DNA from 3 places in the Kitasatospora sp. NPDC087314 genome. Region 1 is predicted to be linked to each of the others. Evidence: riboswitches for the same ligand, from Rfam matches in the RefSeq annotation. Region 1 holds a riboswitch; each other region holds the start of a gene.
The links. A riboswitch is a leader RNA that binds a small molecule or an ion and turns the genes downstream of it on or off. The one in region 1 is predicted to bind thiamine pyrophosphate.
Positions count from the first base shown of each region.

Region 2: linked by a shared signal. The riboswitch ahead of thiC (phosphomethylpyrimidine synthase ThiC) and the one ahead of ACIO5E_RS07225 (purine-cytosine permease family protein) in region 1 are both predicted to bind thiamine pyrophosphate.
Region 3: linked by a shared signal. The riboswitch ahead of thiO (glycine oxidase ThiO) and the one ahead of ACIO5E_RS07225 (purine-cytosine permease family protein) in region 1 are both predicted to bind thiamine pyrophosphate.

Region 1 is NZ_JBIUYE010000003.1:151,413-153,670, reverse strand. It holds gene ACIO5E_RS07225 (purine-cytosine permease family protein) at 1-1,219, opposite strand, end outside; TPP riboswitch at 1,212-1,359, opposite strand; gene ACIO5E_RS07220 (S1C family serine protease) at 1,607-2,258, shown strand, end outside.
Region 2 is NZ_JBIUYE010000003.1:410,548-412,805, forward strand. It holds gene tenA (thiaminase II) at 1-344, shown strand, start outside; gene ACIO5E_RS08350 (DUF5326 family protein) at 713-913, shown strand; TPP riboswitch at 1,067-1,201, shown strand; gene thiC (phosphomethylpyrimidine synthase ThiC) at 1,196-2,258, shown strand, end outside.
Region 3 is NZ_JBIUYE010000001.1:477,496-479,753, forward strand. It holds gene thiO (glycine oxidase ThiO) at 1-1,166, opposite strand, end outside; TPP riboswitch at 1,170-1,282, opposite strand; gene ACIO5E_RS02180 (NAD(P)/FAD-dependent oxidoreductase) at 1,367-2,258, shown strand, end outside.

The sequences.
Region 1 (2,258 bases):
TCAGCGGGCGCGACGGCGCGTCGGCGGAGAGGTTCCAGCCGTGCCGGCCGGCGCCGAAGAAGTAGTCCACCGCCAGCACCGCCAGCAGCGGCACGAAGACCGAGCCGATCAGGCCGAGGAAGTTGGTGTAGGTGTCGGTGAACTCGTCGATCTGCAGCGCCAGCACGGTGATCAGCAGCCCGATCCCGCCGGTCAGCACCCGGCGGTCCACCTTCGGCAGCAGGTTCTGCACCGACATCGCCGTCGAGTACACGTTGGCGAAGGACTGGTCGGTCTCGCGCAGCACCAGCACCAGCAGGAACAGCCAGCCGGCCCAGACGCCGAGGAAGGAGTCGAAGATCCGGTTCGGGTCGCCGTCGGACTGCAGCAGGGCCATCAGGCCGAGCACGTAGCACCAGACCTGGGCGATCGTGTAGCCGGAGAAGCTGCCCCAGAACGCCGAGCGCGGGGTGCGCGAGTGCCGGGTGTAGTCGGCGGCGAGCGGGACGAAGGAGATCGACACCGCGATCATCGCGTCGGTGGCGCCCAGGAAGCCGTGCCAGTTGCCGGCGCCCGGGTCGGGCACCCCCTGGCGACCCAGCTGGACGGTGAAGTACACCATCGCGACGGCGACGGCACCGGCCACGAAGCGGCGCAGCACCGCGATCGAGCCCAGCGGCCAGATGGTCAGCGCGGTGGTCAGCGCGCCCGCCAGGACCACGAACAGCCAGCGGTAGCCGTCCGTGTGGGCGACGGTCTGCGCGCCCGCCGCGATCGTCAGCAGCTCGAACACGCCCCAGCCGACGCACTGGACGATGTTCAGCACCGTCGGGACGTACGACAGCCGGGTACCGAACAGCCCGCGCAGGTTCGCCATCGCGGGCGCGCCGGTGCGGGCCCCGATCAGCGCGGCCACACCGAGCATCGCGGTGCCGACCACGGTGCCGGCCACGATCGCGGTCACCGCGGCGGCCAGCGACAGCTCGCTGCCCTTGGCGCCGAGCACGGTGGCGGCGGTGGAGAAGCCGATCAGGCTGACGCCCAGGTTCATCCAGAGCGCGAAGTGGTCCCGGAAGCGCAGCGTGCGCGGCGGCTCGGTGTCCAGCACGAGCGGTGCCTCGGTACGCTCCGGGCGGTCCAGGACGGCGGTCGCCGCTCCGGCGGGGGCGCCCGTGGACGGATCGGGGAAACCCTTGGACGCGGACGCGTCCGAAGAAGAGGATGGCGAAGCAGGCGGCATGGCCGATACTCCCTACGCCGGCATTACCCGGACAGGTTCCGGCGGTCTGCGCCCCCTCGACGGTCCGCCCACGATCCCGTGGCGTACGGTCGACCAGCGCACTCTCAGCCTGGAAGGTCCAAGCTCCCGCGTGTCAGTTAGAGCGCCAGGCTAACCGGCAGCGGGGTGAACGCCAAGGCCACGGGGTGTGCGGTCCGCATCGCGGGACGTCCGACGGAGGTGGGGGAGCCTCCGACCGTCGGTGTCGGCCGTCGGCGCTGGTCGGCGGCGTTGACTGTCGGTGCCGGCTAAGGATTCTTATGAGTTCTTCAGAGGGGTCCTTACGGCAATCGAATCGACAGTGCGAAAAACTATGGTCCTTGGTTCTGCCAGCTATGGAGGTCGTCCGTGAGCACCGAGCGCGAGGTTGGGCCCACCGGGCCGCAGGGGGAGCAGCCCTCGGGCGGCCAGGCGGCGGCTGTTCCCGCTTCCGACGGCTCCGCCGCGGGCGGGCACCAGCCGACGATGGCCTTCGGCAGGGTCCCCGAGCCGGGAGCGGCCCCGTCGCAGGCGCCCGCCCCGGCCGAGGCCGAGGCGGCGCCGGCGGACGGCGGGCACCAGTCGACCATGGCGTTCAGCCGGGTGCCCGAGCCCGAGGCCGCGCCGGCCGGCGACGTACCGGTTGAGGCTGTGCCGGCCGAGGGTGTGCCGGCCCAGGGCGGGCACCGGCCCACCGTGGCCTTCGGCAAGGTCCCCGCGCCGGAGGCGGCCCCGCAGGCCGCCCCCGCCGCCGAGGCACCCGCCGTCCCCGTCGACCCCGCCACCGGCTACATCGACGCGCCGCCGCCGGTCCTGCCGCCCGCCCCGCCGGCCGCGCCCGCCGCCGAGAGCCCGGCCCTGCCGCCGGTCGCCAACCCGTACGCCACCCCGGCCCACGGCGTCCCCGCCGCCGGCGCGCAGGACCCGTACGGCACCCCGGCCGCCCCCGCACCGCACGACCCGTACGGCACCCCCGCCGCGCACCCCGCTCCCGCGCACCACCCGTTCGGCGCCGGCCAGC
Region 2 (2,258 bases), 260 kb from region 1:
CCACCACCCGCGCCTACACCAGTTACCTGCTGGCCACCGTCTACGGCGGCTCCTTCGCCGAGGCCGTCGGCGCGGTGCTGCCCTGCTACTGGATCTACGCCCGGGTCGGCGAGGCGCTGCTCGCCCAGGGCTCCCCCGACCCGCTGTACGCCAAGTGGATCGCCACCTACGGCGACGAGGCCTTCCAGTCCGTCGTCCGCCGGGTACTGGCACTCACCGACCGGCTCGGTGAGGAGATCTCCCCGGCCGAACGGCGTCGGGTCGTCGAGCACTTCACGACCACCTCGCGCTACGAGTGGATGTTCTGGGACGCGGCCTGGCGCGGGGAGCGCTGGCCGGTCTGACCAGCTCATGGCCGGGTGGGCCCGGGGCCGGGACGGTCAGGGTCGGGGCCTCGGGGGTGGTGACGGTGCGGTCAGGCGTGGCTGAATCCCCCAAGTAGCCGTGGTGCAGGGGCAGTTCCGGAGAGTCCGACATCTCCTGGACGCGTGGGGCCGGCCCGGTTCTCAGGTCGCTCCGAGGATTTCCCGGGGGCCTTCCCGGAGGTCCGGGCGGGGTCTTTCCCCGGGGCCCGGGTCGGGGTGATCTAGGGGTTCTCTCCGGGCCGTCGGGCCTCGTTACGGCACTGGCGTCCCCGTACGATCGAAGTACCGAAGCAAGCGGGATGCGGCACCGGACGGCAGCCGACCCCACGGGGAGAGAAGGAACGGACATGGCTGAGCTCTGGAAGTCGCTGCCCGCCTGGGTGCGCAACATCGTCATCCCGGTGCTGGTCCTGGTGCTGCTCTGGAACATCGTGGGATTCGTCTTCGGTGTCGTCGGTGCGCTGCTGAGCATAGTGATCAAGGTGCTGGTGGTCGTCGGTATCGCGGCCGCCGTGGTGGTCCTGGTGAAGAAGGCCGCCAAGGGCTGAGGGAACGCCCGAGGCCCGGCACCCCGCGACGGGGCGCCGGGCCTCGGGCGTTTCGGCGTGCTGCCACCGGCTGCCGGATCCCCTCCGTGGACCCCCTCTGGACCTGCGGCGATCGGCTCGCTACCGTGTTGGGCGTCGTGTGCAGGCAACACCGCCTGTGGACGCGGGAGCTCGGAGCACCGGGCTGAGAGGGCGCTGACCGGGACGTCGACGGACGGACCGACGGCTGCGTCGACCGCAGGAACCTGACCGGGTAATGCCGGCGTAGGGAGTAGAGGTCAGATGACCACGTTCGAAGCACAGCCGCAGTCTGCCCGGAACAGCGCCGTCACCAGCGCGGGCACCGGCTACCCGACCCCGGCCTGGCGCAAGGCCTACCGCGAGGGGTCCCGGCCCGACCTGCGGGTCCCGTACCGCGAGGTGCAGCTCACCAACGGCCGGACCGTCCCGCTGTACGACACCTCCGGCCCGTACACCGACCAGGCCTACGAGCCCGACGTGCGGCGCGGCCTGCCCGCCCTGCGCGACGCCTGGATCCGCCAGCGCGGCGACGTCGAGGAGTACGACGGCCGCGAGGCGCGCCCCGAGGACGACGGGATCAAGCACACCTCGCCGCGCGGCGGAAACCTGCGCAACCTGGACGCGGTGTTCCCCGGCCGCCCGCGCCGTCCGCTGCGCGGCCGCGGTGGTGCCGCCGTCACCCAACTCGCCTACGCCAAGCGGGGCGTGGTCACCCCCGAGATGGAGTTCGTGGCGCTGCGGGAGGGCCTCGCCCCCGAGTACGTGCGGGCCGAGGTGGCCCGCGGACGGGCCGTCATCCCGGTCAACGTGAACCACCCCGAGGTGGAGCCGGCCGTCATCGGCACCAACTTCCTGGTGAAGATCAACGCCAACATCGGCAACTCCGCCGTCACCTCCTCGATCGAGGAGGAGGTGGAGAAGATGACCTGGGCCACCCGCTGGGGCGCCGACACCGTCATGGACCTCTCCACCGGCCGCAACATCCACACCACCCGCGAGTGGATCCTGCGCAACTCCCCCGTGCCGATCGGCACCGTGCCGCTCTACCAGGCCCTGGAGAAGGTCGACGGCAAGGCCGAGGAGCTGAGCTGGGAGGTGTACCGGGACACCATCGTCGAGCAGTGCGAACAGGGCGTCGACTACATGACCGTCCATGCCGGCGTCCTGCTGCGGTACGTCCCGCTGACCGCCCGCCGCAAGACCGGCATCGTCTCGCGCGGCGGCTCGATCATGGCCGCCTGGTGCCTGGCGCACCACCAGGAGAACTTCCTCTACACGAACTTCGAGGAGCTCTGCGACATCCTCGCGAGCTACGACGTCACCT
Region 3 (2,258 bases), on a different contig from region 1:
GCCTTCGTGGTGGAGCGGTCGGGGGAGAACCTGGTGGGCGTGAACGGCGTTGCCAGGTCGGGAAGTTCGCCGGTCGCCAGGTACTCGGCGAGCAGGTCGGCGGTCACCGGGGTGAGCAGCACGCCGTTGCGGTAGTGGCCGGTGGCGGCGACCAGCCCGGGCAGTGCGGTCGGGCCCAGCAGCGGGGCGTTGTTCGGCGAGCCGGGCCGCAGCCCCGCCGAGGTCTCCACCAGCGGGAGTTCGGTGATGCCCGGGACCAACTCGTGGGCGTCGCGCAGCAGTTCGTACACCCCGCCGGCGGTGACCGTGGTGTCGTAGCCCTGTTCCTCGGTGGTCGCGCCGATCACCAGCTCGCCGTTCTCCCGGGGCACCAGGTACAGGTGTTGGCCGCGCACCACCGCGCGGACGTTGCGGGACAGGAACGGCCGGTACGCCCCGGGGATCCGCAGCCGCAGGATCTGCCCCTTCACCGGGCGGATCGCCGGCAGCACGCCCTCGGGCAGCCCGGGCAACCGGTGGCTGTGCGGGCCGGCCGCGAGCACCACCTGCTCGGCGGTCAGGGTCTCCTGCGTGCCGAGGCGGGCGCCGACCGCGCGGCCGTTCTCGACCAGCAGCCCGACGGCCTCGGCGCGGTGGATCACGACCCCGGCGCGTTCGCCGGCGGCCAGCAGGGCGGTCAGCAAGCGGCGGGGATCCACCTGGTGGTCGTCCGCGGCGTACAGGCCGCCACGCACGCCGGGGGCGAGCATCGGCTCCAGCTTGCGGGCCTCCCGGCCGGTCAGCCAGGCCGAGTCCAGGCCGAGCCGCTGGTGGAAGGCGTGCAGTTCGCGCAGTTCCTCGCGGTCGTCGGAGTCCAGCGCGACCGCGATCGTGCCGCACCGGCGGTACCCGGTGTCCAGGCCGCCGCTCGCCTCGGTGAGCTCGGCGGCGAAGTCCCCGTAGCGCTGGTTGGAGGCCATGCCGAGGCGCAGCAGCGGCTCCTCGCCGTACTGCAGCTCGGTGACCGGGGCGAGCATCCCGGCCGCGACCCCGGCCGCCCCGCCGCCGGGGGAGGGGTCGACCACCAGGATCCTCTTCAGCCCGCGCTGCGCGGCGCGCCAGGCGACGGCGAGGCCGATGACGCCCCCGCCGATCACCAGCACGTCGGCGCGGGTGCTTTCGGGCAAGCGTGACAAAGCTGCTCTTCTCCCTTCGCCGGTATGACCCGGATCAGGTTCGGACGGTCGCGGGCCGTGCCAGCCCGCCTCTCAGCCCGGTACGCCGGGCTCCCGTGATGGTGTCCCCACCATAACGCCGGGGTCGGCCCGGCCGAAGGCCCGTACGAAGGGTGGACGGGCCGGTGGGGCGCCCGGGACCGCTGAGTACAGTGACGGGCGTGGCAGAGCTGAGCGGAACGGATCGGGTGGTCGTCGTCGGGGCCGGGCTGGCCGGGGCACAGTGCGCCCTGAAGCTGCGGCAGGGCGGCTGGCCGGGGCGGATCACGCTGGTCGGCGAGGAGCCGCACGCGCCGTACGACCGGCCGCCGCTGTCCAAGGACGTGCTGCTCGGCAAGGCCGACGCCACCACCCTGGACATCGACTACCCGCACCTCGGCATCGAGGTGCTCACCGGCCGCCGCGCCACCGGCCTCACCCCCGGCGTGCTGCACACCGACGACGGCGACCTCCCGTACGGCGCGCTGGTGATCGCCACCGGCGCCACCCCGCGCGCCCTGCCCGGCGCCGAGCGCGCGCACCTGCTGCACACCCTGGACGACGCGCTGGCGCTGCGCGCCCTGCTGCGGCCCGGCCTGCGGCTGGTACTGGTCGGCGCGGGCTGGATCGGCGCCGAGGTGTCCACCGCGGCGCGCGCCGCGGGCTGTGAGGTGACCGTGGTCGAGGCGGGCCCGGCGCCCGTCCCCGGCGCGCTGCCGACCGAGGTCGGCTCGGCGATGGCCGCCTGGTACGCCGAGGCCGGCGTCGACCTGCGCTGCGGGGTCGGCGTGGCCGCCGTCGAGCCCGGCGCGGTGCTGCTGGCGGACGGCTCGCACCTGCCCGCCGACGAGGTGGTGGTCGGCGTCGGCGCCCGGCCCGCGACGGGTTGGCTGGCCGGCTCCGGCGTCGAACTGGACGAGACCGGCGCGGTCCTGGTGGACGAGCGGCTGCGGACGGGCCTGCCCGGCGTCTTCGCGGCCGGCGACTGCGTCAGCTACCCGTCCGCCCGCGCCGGCGCCCGGCTGGCCGTCCAGCACTGGGACCACGCGCTGCAGTCCGGCGAGG